DNA from 2 places in the Aerococcus sp. 150760013-2 genome. Region 2 is predicted to be linked to the other one. Evidence: riboswitches for the same ligand, from Rfam matches in the RefSeq annotation. Region 2 holds a riboswitch; the other holds the start of a gene.
What was found. Region 2 has a riboswitch for FMN ahead of ribD (bifunctional diaminohydroxyphosphoribosylaminopyrimidine deaminase/5-amino-6-(5-phosphoribosylamino)uracil reductase RibD). Riboswitches for the same ligand answer to the same signal wherever they lie in the genome.
Positions count from the first base shown of each region.

Region 1 (6,242 bases), on a different contig from region 2:
TTTCAACTAGGACCTGGCGTACTTCAGAAACTGCTGAGTAAGCAGAAACTTCTTTTGAGATACGATCTGTACGAATGGCCTCTGACTGGTCCTGTCCGTTAACTAAGACGCGCTGGCCATTTTCCCCTGGCTCAAAGGTAATTTCACTCGCTTCAGCTAAGGCTTTCAATGCGTCAGCATCTTCAGCTGGAATGTGTCCATCTAAGGCTAGTAATGTAATTGCCCTGTACATGGCACCTGTATCTAAATAAACATAGGCTAATTTTTTAGCAATTTTCTTGGCAATTGTACTCTTGCCAGACGATGCTGGTCCATCGATTGCGACTTGAATCACTTTAGACAATCTGTCCACCACTCTTTCATTCTATTAATTTACACGTAAAACGGTTCCTGGTCCTATGCTAGAACTTTGTGTTAAACCATTTAATTCAAGTAATTCATCTAGGGTCATACCGTTGTTCACTGCAATCCGATATAGGTTATCCCCTGCCTGAACAGTATAAGTGCCTGTTGATTCAGACGCACTTTCAGAAGAAGCTGATTCTTCTTCGGCTGCGGCTGCTTGTGATTCAGCAATTGAAGCTGATTCAGCGGCACTTTGCGCTGCAGCTTCTGACGCTGCTACTGCTGCATTTGACTCAGCTACGCTGGCTGCAATACTTGAAGATTCTTGTTCAGAAGCTAGGCGAGCTGATTCTGATTCTGAAGCAGCAACTGCGCTTTCTGAGGCAGCAACTGCGCTTTCTGAGGCAGCAATTGATTCAGAGACAGATTCGGAAGCTGATATAGATGCTGACTCACTGGCTTTTGAAATTGATTCAACATTTTGCGTTTTAGAAATCATGACTTGCTCAGTTGATTCCGGTTCAGGCACCTTGTCTTCATTATTCACATAGGCAATCAAAAGGAACGGTACAACAATCATTACAAATAGCAAGAAGGCAATTACCTTAGATGTTGTCGATATCGTATCTTGATTATTCTTCTTATTGCGGGCCGTTCTCGTATACTTTTGATTTTTTAAATTCTCAAATTCGCCAAACCCTTGATTCTGAAAGTCATCACTTGTAGGGGGGGTTTGGTCAGAAGATGCTGAACTGTTTTGTTCTGAAACATGTTCAGTTTCTACTTCTGTATTTTCATGATTTTTTTTCGTCAACTTGTCCCAGAATTTCATCCATATACCCCTTTCTTAACACTAAGAATTGTACCATGAACCCCTTTTTATGTCAGTATTTCTTTAGGCAATTTAACAAAACTTTATGGACCAGTTTCAAGATAATAAGTGCTGCAAACGTTGGGTCCACATTCCCTTGAAATCATCATGTTGGTCTTTTTCGACTGTCACTCGATTCGGTCGGGCCATTAAGTCTTGCCATATCGGTTGACTGACGTAGTCAGGTTGGCAATTACTGCAACATAAGTCTGGTCTATCCACTACCTGTTCATCGGCTTGTTCTAATAAGAAAGTCCGGTAACACTGGTCAGTAGCCATTAAATCTAACATTTGGTAGATCTGCCGTAGCCGTTCCTGACGAAGTTTTTGGGCATGTACTTTTGCTGTTTGGTGATCCGTAAAATGATGGCGGTAAAAGTACAACATGGCACTTATGCTATCTGCGTATTGGTCAACTTCACTTTGGGTTAAGGCCTGTTTAAACAGCCGTTCCAATAAATCATCCAACAAGTCTGCCTCGTCTTCTAATAACCGGCGCATTTGCTGCAGTCTAGCTGCCTCGCGATGATCGTATAAGACAATTGACACTGATTGTTCCTGATCTCGTCCTGCCCGCCCGACTTCTTGAATAAAGTCTGCCATATTCTTAGGGAGATGATAATGCAAGACAAAGCGTATATGACCATGGTTAATTCCCATACCAAAGGCTGACGTTGCAAAAACAATATCCAATTCATTTTGTAGAAACTGGCTTTGGATGATATGTCTATCCTCTAGACTTCTATCCCCATGGTAAGAAGCGACCCGCAAATCTGTATGATCTTTCATCCATTGGTTGAGTTCTTCGAGTTCACTTTTATGGTGGACATAAACAATTCCTGGCTTAGGCAACCGGTCTAACCAATCCTGCAATTTGTTTACCCTCACTTCACCGGCGTCAATTTCATCGAATAGGTAGAAAATATTTGGTCGGTCAACTGATTCTTTTACCAGTTGAATAGGTTCTCCCTCTTCAAATAAGTAATCCTTGATATCTGCTAGTGTGGATTGGTTGGCAGTAGCAGATAAGGCTAATGTTTTTGGTTGCTTTAAGAGCTGACGAACCTTTTTCAATTCAGTATATTGCGGTCTGAAGTCGTAACCCCATTGAGAAATACAATGGGCTTCATCAACAACTAATAATTGAATGTCCATCCGTTGTAAGGCCCTGATTACTTGATCTTTCAGGAGCATTTCTGGTGATAGAAATAGGAATTGATAGTCAGATAGGTGGCTTAAAATATAAGCTTGTTCCCCGCGGTCATAGGTAGAATTTAAGGCAATGCCCCGTCCTAATCCCATCCGTTGTAATTGACTGACTTGGTCTTGCATCAGGGAAATCAAGGGCGAAATGATCAATGTTACACCAGATTCATTATATTGGTTGATTTGGTATATTAAAGATTTACCTCCACCAGTTGGTAAAATGGCCACCACGTTTTCCTGTCGGTCTAAAGCCTCTAAACTCGCCAATTGCCCGGGTTTAAATGTTTGGTAACCTGTCACTTCTTCCAGGCGTTTATGCCAATCTGTCATCATGGGCTCCTTTCTGGTAGACGATATGCCAATACCGATATAACCAATAATCTTTCTCGCCGAATCTCGCTTTAAAGGACTCGAAATTCTCATCTGGCTCTTGGCTTACAAGGGGTGAAATGTCTTTCAAATTAAGTTCTTCAACCACAATTGGTTGAATTATCCAAGGAAAACTCAAGGTAATTTCTATGATGTGTTCTGTTATGGTAGATAATTTTAACCGTCTTCTATCAGCAATTTTTTGAAGTGACCAACCTTGGTCGATTAAATTAAAAGTATCTTGCGTAGTTTGATTCCAAATTGGGAATTGGTTAAAAACCCCTTGGGCAAAAACTTGCAGCCATTGAGTTTCTGCCCCTAAAGTATGACCACTTACCCAATTTTGATAGATTTGATCCATCAAGGCCTGTTGGGTAATGACAACTGCCCGCTTCGAAATCTGATGATTTTCTGCTACTTGTTCAAGGGTTTGTGCCGGTAATTTGGCGCCTTCAAACTGTTCTAGGAAAATGAGGGCTGCCTGGTCTGGGAAGGCAGATAGTTCCTTAGCGAGTTGCTGATGAAGGCTTTTGGTTATGGCCTGTAAGCCAGCTTGGGACGCGTCTGCACTTTTGGCCATTGAAATAAAATCTTTGATCAGCTGTTGAACTTCTAAATCCTGGACAATTGGGCTATAGTGCGGGTTTTCGGCCTGAATATTGGATAGGACTTGCAGCAATAATTTGAAGGCTAAGTGGTGCTTGTGGTGGTGACTTGGGATAATCAGACCGTTTCGTTTTTGAAGGATGTCATCAACTAACAAATGCATATAATTGGTTTGATCGTTTTGGCGGAAGATAGCTTCCACCGAGATATATTCAGCTACATTTTGGGTATAGGACATCCATGCGTCTTTTGCAAGTTTTGGATAAAGACCGAAATAGGCAGTTAAATTGTTTGAAAATGCAAAAAAAAGTGTTGTGGCTGTTCGCTTGCCAATCAACACTTGATATACGGAATTCGGGGGTAGGGCTTGGACTTTAAAAGCAATCGCCATTAATAAAGTATCCAATCCTATCCCTCCAACGTTCCTACTATTTTTTCCCGACATGATTCTCTGGGTCTATCATACCAGAAAATTAACAATGCTTCACTTTTAATGGTGTGAATATTCGCGCGTACCGAATCGATTGACTAGGGTTGGTAGGGTTTGAACTAGGACGAAATGTGCTAGAAGGGAAACCAATACCCCTTTGAACAAGTTGAATGGGATGATACCCGCAAGGATATATGTTTGCATGTTACCTACATCGAAGTTCATGACTTGCATGTAGAATGGTGTGATCACGAAGTAATTTAAGATAGTCATCACTAATGTTAAAGAAAGGGTTGCAGCTAGGTAAGCAGCAATCGTTTTGCCGAAATTCATTTCTTTCGCTGATTGATTACCTGTGTAAACTGTCGCCATTTGATCTTTCAATAAGTAATAAATTGGCAAGATGTAAGCGATAGTCGCGATAAAGGCTGTTGCGTCACCGATTGGAATCCCCATTTCACCACCTGTATACATGTAATGTAAACCGTTGGCGATTAGGCTGGCAGCAACTGCTTTTTTAGGTCCTGAAATGAATGCGACGAGTAAGATTGGTACAAGTGAAAAGTCTACCTTTAAGTAAGGTAAGGCCGGGATGATTGGAAAACCAATAAACATCAATATGAATGATAGTGCCCCGACAATTGCGACCAATACGATTTCTTTAGTGTGATTTTTTCCCATGTGAATTTCTCTCCTTTTCTACTTCATGGGGTTGGCACTCAAAAGTGGAAATAAAAAAAACTCTTTCCACCTTCAAGGTAAAAAGAGTATAGGCAAACAGACATAGTCCGCCCATCTTCTTCCATCCTGACTTTACAGTCGGTTCTAGAATTTCACTAGATCAGTCCCAAATGGGAGTCGCGGACTTTACCGCCGATCGGGAATTTCACCCTGCCCTGAAGATTGCTTCAAATTTATTTGATTACAATACCTATTATAGCAAGTATCTTACTTTTTTCAAGTAGGACGCTTACTTTTTCTTGGCATGCGCCAATAATTCTTCGATTTCGTGTTTTAGTAAGGTTCTGCTGTCTCCTGGTTTCAAACCTTTAAGGTCTAAAAAGCCGTAACGTTCACGTTTCAACTTGGCTACCGGATGACCCACTGCTTCTAACATTTTACGGACTTGGCGGTTACGCCCCTCATGGATAACCAACTCGATAATGGTGGTCTTTTTGTCCTTATCAACAGAAAGAATTTTCGCTTGTGCTGGGGCAGTTTTCACACCGTCAATTTCAACACCTCGCTCTAATTGCTTACGTTCTTCTCCGGTAATGACACCTTCAACTTTAGCCACATAGACTTTGTTGATTTCATAGCGAGGGTGCATCAAGGTATTGGCGAATTCACCGTCGTTAGTTAATAACAATAATCCTGAGGTATTGTAGTCTAACCGTCCTACTGGATAAATCCGTTGTTCAATTCCTGGGAAAAAGTCAGTCACCACTTTCCGGTCTTTATCATCTTTCACTGCAGAAATCACGCCAGTTGGCTTGTAGAATACGTAGTACACTGGTTCTTCTTTATATATAGGTACTTGGTCTACTTCAATGCGGTCAGTGTTGGATACTTTATGGCCCAGCTCTCTGACAACCTCACCGTTGACTTTCACGCGTCCTGCGGCAATCAATTTTTCAGACTCTCGTCTCGAGGCAACACCTGCGTGTGCCATCACTTTTTGTAATCTTTCCATCTTTAAATAACTCCTATAGGTGACCTATTCAGTCGTTTATTCTGTTGTTGTTTCATTAAATTCTGTCTGGCTAAGGTCTGTTTGGTTAAAGTCTTTTTGTTCAGGTTCACCGTTATCATCAATTTTAAAAAGGGTCTCTTCATCTACCGAGCCATCTAAGACTAGATTATGAATATCCGGCAAGTCTTCTAAGGACTCCAAACCAAAATATTGGTAGAAGTAAGAAGTTACCCCGTAAATAATCGGCCGACCTGGTGAATCCTGACGGCCCGTTTCCATAACCAAATCTCGCTCTAGTAATTTATGGATCATATTAGATGACTGAACACCTCGAATATCATCAATCGTCATTCGCGTGACTGGCTGTTGGTAGGCAATAATCGCCAATGTTTCCAATGCCGCTTGAGACAATTTCGTTGCAAAAGGAGAAACCGCGTAATTTTTGACCACTTCACCGTATGCTGCCTTGGTCACTAATTGAACACGTTCATTAATAACGGTAATTCTTAATCCAGATTGTGGGTCGTGTTGGAGACGATTTCTCAAAACCATCACGTAGTATAAAGCCCATTCCTGTCGTATCTCTAACAAGTTGGCAAGTTCATCGACAGCAATCCCATCTTCACCTGCTACGAAAAGTAAACTTTCTATTGCAGCGACTGCATTCATTCACTTTCCTCCCGTCTAATCAATTGAATATCTGCTCTTAAGTCTTCCTGGTA
Region 1 covers NZ_JBSEYI010000002.1:154,573-160,814, reverse strand. Annotated here, with positions in the region: gene cmk ((d)CMP kinase) at 1-343, opposite strand, end outside; gene ACUW85_RS01985 (LysM peptidoglycan-binding domain-containing protein) at 368-1,177, opposite strand; gene ACUW85_RS01980 (RecQ family ATP-dependent DNA helicase) at 1,274-2,752, opposite strand; gene ACUW85_RS01975 (helix-turn-helix domain-containing protein) at 2,736-3,803, opposite strand; gene ACUW85_RS01970 (ECF transporter S component) at 3,888-4,508, opposite strand; FMN riboswitch at 4,618-4,735, opposite strand; gene ACUW85_RS01965 (pseudouridine synthase) at 4,798-5,520, opposite strand; gene scpB (SMC-Scp complex subunit ScpB) at 5,557-6,189, opposite strand; gene ACUW85_RS01955 (segregation/condensation protein A) at 6,186-6,242, opposite strand, start outside.
Region 1: it holds a riboswitch for FMN, as region 2 does, so the genes downstream of both, ACUW85_RS01970 (ECF transporter S component) here and ribD (bifunctional diaminohydroxyphosphoribosylaminopyrimidine deaminase/5-amino-6-(5-phosphoribosylamino)uracil reductase RibD) in region 2, are expected to answer to the same signal.

Region 2 (6,242 bases):
GTCCTAGACGCAACAGATGTTCCATTGGGACGTCTATCAACAGTTGTGGCAAGCATGTTACGTGGTAAAAATAAACCAACATTCACACCAAACGTTGATACAGGTGATCAAGTTATCATCATCAACGCTGAAAAAGTGAAATTAACTGGTAAAAAAGCAACAGATAAAAAATACTACCGTCACTCAGGTTACCCAGGTGGTATCTATGAAACAACTGCAGGTACATTACGTGATGAAAAACCAGCACGTTTAATCGAAACTTCAGTTAAAGGTATGTTACCAAAAAACCGTTTAGGTCGTGCTCAATTTACACACCTACACGTATACGCTGGTGCGGAACACCCACATGCAGCGCAACAACCTAAACAATTAGACATTAACGAATTAATCTAAGGAGGGAAAAGCAAATGGCACAAGCTCAATACATCGCAACAGGCCGTCGTAAAAACTCAACAGCCCGTGTACGCTTAGTACCTGGTACAGGTAAAATCGTTTTTAACGGTAAAGAAATGGCAGAATACCTACCATACGAATCATTATTCGTAATCGTTAAACAACCTTTAGCAGTTACACAAACTGAAGGCCAATATGACATCTTCATCAACGTTAACGGTGGTGGATATGCTGGTCAATCAGGTGCAGCTCGTCACGGTATCTCTCGTGCGTTATTAGAAGTAGATCCTGACTTCCGTAAACCACTTAAAGATGCTGGTCTTTTAACACGTGACCCACGTATGAAAGAACGTAAGAAACCAGGTCTTAAAAAAGCCCGTAAAGCACCTCAATTCTCAAAACGTTAATTTTTGGCGCTATTACGAATTTATTCGTTTATGGATACAGTATGGGACGGAGATTTCCAAAGAAGTCGAGTACGAATCCATATACAAATCAAAAAGACATTTCTCACTTATGTGGGGAATGTCTTTTTTTGTTTTTTTGTGATAAATAGCCTAATATCAATAAAATAGCTGGATTAGCTTATCCTAAACTTCTACTTTTGATAGATGCGCCAAATTAAGCTAAATAGAATAAAGGATAGCTATTTACCACTTAAAATTCGATTTAATTAGCAGTAAATAACTAAATTTTTGTTATGGATGGATTAGGAATTTGAGCTGTCTTCCAATAAGCTTTCACCAACACTTTTTAGTTTATTGGCTAAATCCATAATATCTATAACAAGGTCATAACTGTAGTCTTCTCCTAGTACAGCTGTTGTACTAGCATCTTCAAATAAGCCTTGTTCTTCCATCTTTAAGTGTTTAAACCAAGTCTCACTGCCATAGTAGTTAAGGAATAGTTTGATATTTGGTAGGTATCTTTCAAAATTTTCCAGGGAATCAGACATGGCCTCAATTTCTTTAGAAATATTCAAAAAATTTTCTTCCATCTCATAAAAATTATCAGTGTTCTTCACGTTACCCCCACCTTTCTTTAATGATATACATTTGATGATTATTTTATTGCGCTAATGATAGTGGTAATTGTTGGTACGATTGAAATGATCGTATAAACTTGGACAAAATAAGCAATAGGTTCCTCCCATGAAGGAGGTGCAATTAAAGCAATAAAGTAGAGTATAATAATAAAAATAAGATTTGTTAAAATCCTAGATAATGCTAGGCGCCAGCCTATTTTCTGTTTAAAATTAAATGTTTGTTGCCAAAATTGGATAAGTGATCTCATGATAAAACGCCTTTCTAAATATGAATGCATAACTAAAAAAAGCATAAACTAAAAATATACAGCAAGCAACAAAATTATTTATGATCACTGATTCACAATATATTTGCATTTAAATATATAAGGAGTAAAATTATAGATAAGGAGGGATTATGATGACTGATAATAAATTTCTGACTGGTAATGTAGATAACGACAAAAAGCCGTATATTATAGATGTTGAAAAAGAAACGTTAGAGAATACAAATTTTCGTACGACGATTTGGACAGGTAACAAGTTGCAGTTGACTGTTATGGAAATTCCTGTAGGCGGTGATATTGGTTTAGAAGTACATCATGAAAGTGATCAATTTATCCGTATCGAGCAAGGTGAGGGTCTTTGCCAGATGGGTCCTGCTGAGGACGATTTATCCTTTGAACAAAAAATTGGAGAAGATGAAGCAGTCTTTGTGCCACTAGGTTTATGGCATAATATCACCAATCGGGGGAGTGTACCGTTAAAACTGTACACCATTTATGCTAGCCCTGACCACGTACCTGGTACTGTTCATGGCACTCAAGAAGATGCTGAAAGCGATCCAAATGAATAAAACAAACATGAAATGCATCAAAAGTACAAACAATAGTTAAACCAAGAAAACCGATGACTTTAAAGGCGTTATCGGTTTTTTTTATGCTAGAAATCAACCAGTCTCTATAAAAAGATATTCCTTTACATATATCAATCAATGTATAGTACGGTACTTCTAAAAAATTGTTGTAGGGTGAAACTAGCAATTTAATTAAATTTTCATATATAATAATATTATGCAAAAAGATAAGGAGTGTGCTACATGCCATTAGTTAGAATCGATCTTTTAGAAGGTAGGACTGCAGAATTTAAATCACAACTAGGTGAGTTAGTTTACGAATCTATGCTTGAAACAGTTGGCATTCCTGAAGAGGATAAGTTTGTGGTTGTTAATGATTTAAAAGCTGAAGAACTGATATTTTCTACCAACTACCTAGGTATTGACCGTACAGATGGTATCGTGATCATTCAAATCACGATGAATGAAGGGCGTACAACTGAGGTGAAAAAAGCTTTATACAAGACAGTTGCTGATAAATTAAATAGCCAATTAGATATTCGCAAAGAAGATGTCTTTATCAACTTAGTAGAAGTAAATAAAGAGAACTGGTCCTTTGGTAATGGTATTGCACAGTACGCAGAATAAGTAGCATTACTACAAGTATATAATAGCCATACCCTAGCTATCCCCATCTTTTTTTGAGATAGCTAGGGTATCTGTTATCTTAACCCAGGAGGGATTACCATGTATTACAAATCATCTTACACCTCACCACTTGGTCAAATGACTATCGTGAATGATGAACATGCGATTAAAGGATTGTGGTTTAGTGATCAAAGATACTTTGGTGGTAAATACGATTTACAGACTATGATAGAAGGAGAAACGCCAGTGACAAAGCAAGTCAAAAATTGGTTAGACGCTTATTTTGCTGGTGAGAACCCAACTCTTGACCCAAACATTTTGGCCCCAGAAGTAACGTCTTACCGTAAGCAAATCCTGAACGCACTGATTAATGTCCCTTACGGCCAAACGACTAGCTATAAGGAATTAGCTGATAAAGTTGCTTTAAACACTCTTGGGAAAAGAGGCTCAGCTCGTGCAGCTGGCGGTGCTGTTGGCCACAATCCCATTTCGATTCTAATTCCATGTCACCGGGTTGTAGCCACTAACGGTGCATTAACTGGTTATGCAGGTGGTATCGACCGCAAAATTGCCTTGCTGGCTTTAGAAGGCTTTGACCAATCCAAGCTAGATAACCACCAAGTATAGGTGTGACGCTCATAGGAACCCATTAATTTTTACATGAAGATGCAAAGAAAAATACCACATAACGGCAAAATAATTTAGGGTGAGATGATGGATAAATTAGCTATTAGAAAATTATATGATACTTTACTGAAAGAAATGGGGCCACAAGGATGGTGGCCTGCTGAATCTAAGGTAGAAATTATCTTGGGGGCTATCCTTGTTCAAAATACCAACTGGCGTAACGTTGAAAAGTCCCTAAATAACTTGAACGCAGCTACTGACTTTTTGCCAGAAGAAATTTTAAAACTCCAACTGGAAGAATTAGAAACGTTGATTCGACCAAGTGGATTCTACCGCAACAAGGCGCGAGCAATTCAAGCCAGTTTCCAATGGTTTGATAACCACAAATGGGATTATCAAGCCATGGAGTATGAATACGGAAAACAGTTGCGAAGTGAAATCTTGAAATTACAGGGGGTAGGGTTTGAAACAGCTGACGTATTTCGCGTTTTTATATTTGACCAACCAGCGTTTATCGCTGATGCCTACGCTAGGCGGTTATTCAGTTGGTTGACAGGCAATTCGTACACAACCTATCAAAGCCTTTACCAAGAGATTAACCTACCGGATGACTTCACTTATGAAGAAGCCCAGGAATTCCATGGCTTAATTGATGAGTTTGGCAAACTATACTTGGGTAAAAATGGCCAAGTGAAGGGAAATTTTTTATCCAATCACCCATGATAAATACTCTATAGTATATATTTTTAATTTAAAAAATACATTTGGGTTTACATTTTCTTTTTAATACCGTATGATATCACCATAAACATTCAAATAAAATCTTCAGGGCAGGGTGTAATTCCCGACCGGCGGTAAAGTCCGCGACCCCCTTTAATTAGGGGTTGACTCGGTGTAATTCCGAGACCGACAGTAGAGTCTGGATGGAAGAAGAGTAGAATTAAAATAAACGAATACTATAAGTCTATAGTTTATTTGTGTGCCCTAGGAATCTTATTTCTAGGGCTTTTTTTCGTCACTCTGACTGGATTATTTGTTGTTTAGAGAAAGGATGAGTGAATGAAAGACTATATGCAAGAAGCACTTGACCTAGCCAAATTAGGACAGGGGTGGACAAGGTCTAATCCTATGGTTGGTGCAGTTATCGAAAAAAATAGCCAAATCATCGGTCGAGGCTATCATCAGCAGTATGGTGGTTTGCATGCGGAAAGAGAAGCCTTAAAGGATGCCAGCGAACAAGGGCATGATGTAAAAGGGGCAACTATGTACGTAACCCTTGAACCCTGCTGTCATTTTGGTAAAACGCCGCCTTGTACGCAAGCTATTATCGAAGCGGGTATTGAAAAAGTGGTAGTTGCTGCAATTGATCCGAATCCATTAGTTGCTGGAAAAGGCATCCAGGAATTAAGAAACTACCATATTGAAGTAGAAACGGGTCTTTTGGCTGAAGAAAGTGAAGACCTTAACCGTAAATTCAATTACTTTATGACTCATCAACGCCCCTATGTCACCATGAAATATGCCATGACCCTAGATGGTCGAACGGCCGCCTATACTGGGGATTCCCAGTGGATAACGGACAAAATTGCACGAGAGCATGTGCATTACCAACGCCACAGTAACCAAGCCATTATGGTTGGCATAGGGACTGTACTTGCTGATGACCCATCGTTAACAGTTCGAATTGAAGACTTTGAGGGGATTAATCCTATCCGTATTGTTTGTGATACTAACTTGAAGCTCCCCTTAACCAGCCAATTAGTGGCGACAGCGAAGGAAACGCCCACAATTATTGCGACAACTAATCAGAATCTACAAGATCACCAAGCCTATCAAGCAGCTGGCTGTCAGCTATTGGTTGTGAATGCGAAGAATGACAAGGTAGATTTAGTGGATTTAATCACACATCTAGGTCAACAAGGTATTCAAAGTATTTATGTTGAAGGTGGACCAAAACTAAATGCTTCGCTACTTGAAGCTGGTTTAATCCAGGAAATCCACACGTATATTGGACCCAAAGTCATTGGTGGTTTTGACCAGTATAGTCCTATCAGTGGTTTTGGTTTTCCGCAGATGGACCAAGCACTTACAAGTAATGTTCAGGCAATCACACCATTAGGTAAAGACATTTTGATAGAAAGTAGGGTGGATTAAATGTTTACAGGAATTATCGAAGATATTGGCCACATTAAAAGTATCGAGGCTATCAACAATGATGCAGGACTTCTTTTAACCATTGCATCAAGAAAAATAGTATCCGATGTCAATCTAGGGGACTCTATTAGTGTGAACGGTATTTGTCTTACCGTGACGAATTACACTGATACGAATTTTCAAGTTGAAGTGATGCCAGAAACGATTGCGAAAACGTCTTTAGAAGGAATTGCTAACAATAGCCGCGTGAATCTGGAACGGGCGATGAAGGCAAATGCAAGATTTGGTGGTCATATTGTAAGTGGCCATATTGATGGTATTGGTAAAATCACCGCAATTGAGGCGGATGGTATCGCTAATTGGTACACGATTCAAACAAGTAAACCATTAATGCGCTATATCATCATGAAGGGGTCTATTGCTATTGATGGCACAAGTTTAACGGTTGCTGGCGTTGAAGGAGATACATTTAAAGTATCAATCATTCCTCACACGAGTGAACAAACAATTTTTTCAACCTATCAAGTAGGAACTATAGTGAATTTAGAAAATGATATTGTC
Region 2 covers NZ_JBSEYI010000004.1:50,502-56,743, reverse strand. Annotated here, with positions in the region: gene rplM (50S ribosomal protein L13) at 1-393, shown strand, start outside; gene rpsI (30S ribosomal protein S9) at 408-800, shown strand; gene ACUW85_RS03000 (DUF4298 domain-containing protein) at 1,103-1,417, opposite strand; gene ACUW85_RS02995 (cupin domain-containing protein) at 1,839-2,273, shown strand; gene ACUW85_RS02990 (tautomerase family protein) at 2,517-2,900, shown strand; gene ACUW85_RS02985 (methylated-DNA--[protein]-cysteine S-methyltransferase) at 3,000-3,527, shown strand; gene ACUW85_RS02980 (endonuclease III domain-containing protein) at 3,612-4,250, shown strand; FMN riboswitch at 4,345-4,466, shown strand; gene ribD (bifunctional diaminohydroxyphosphoribosylaminopyrimidine deaminase/5-amino-6-(5-phosphoribosylamino)uracil reductase RibD) at 4,587-5,681, shown strand; gene ACUW85_RS02970 (riboflavin synthase) at 5,682-6,242, shown strand, end outside.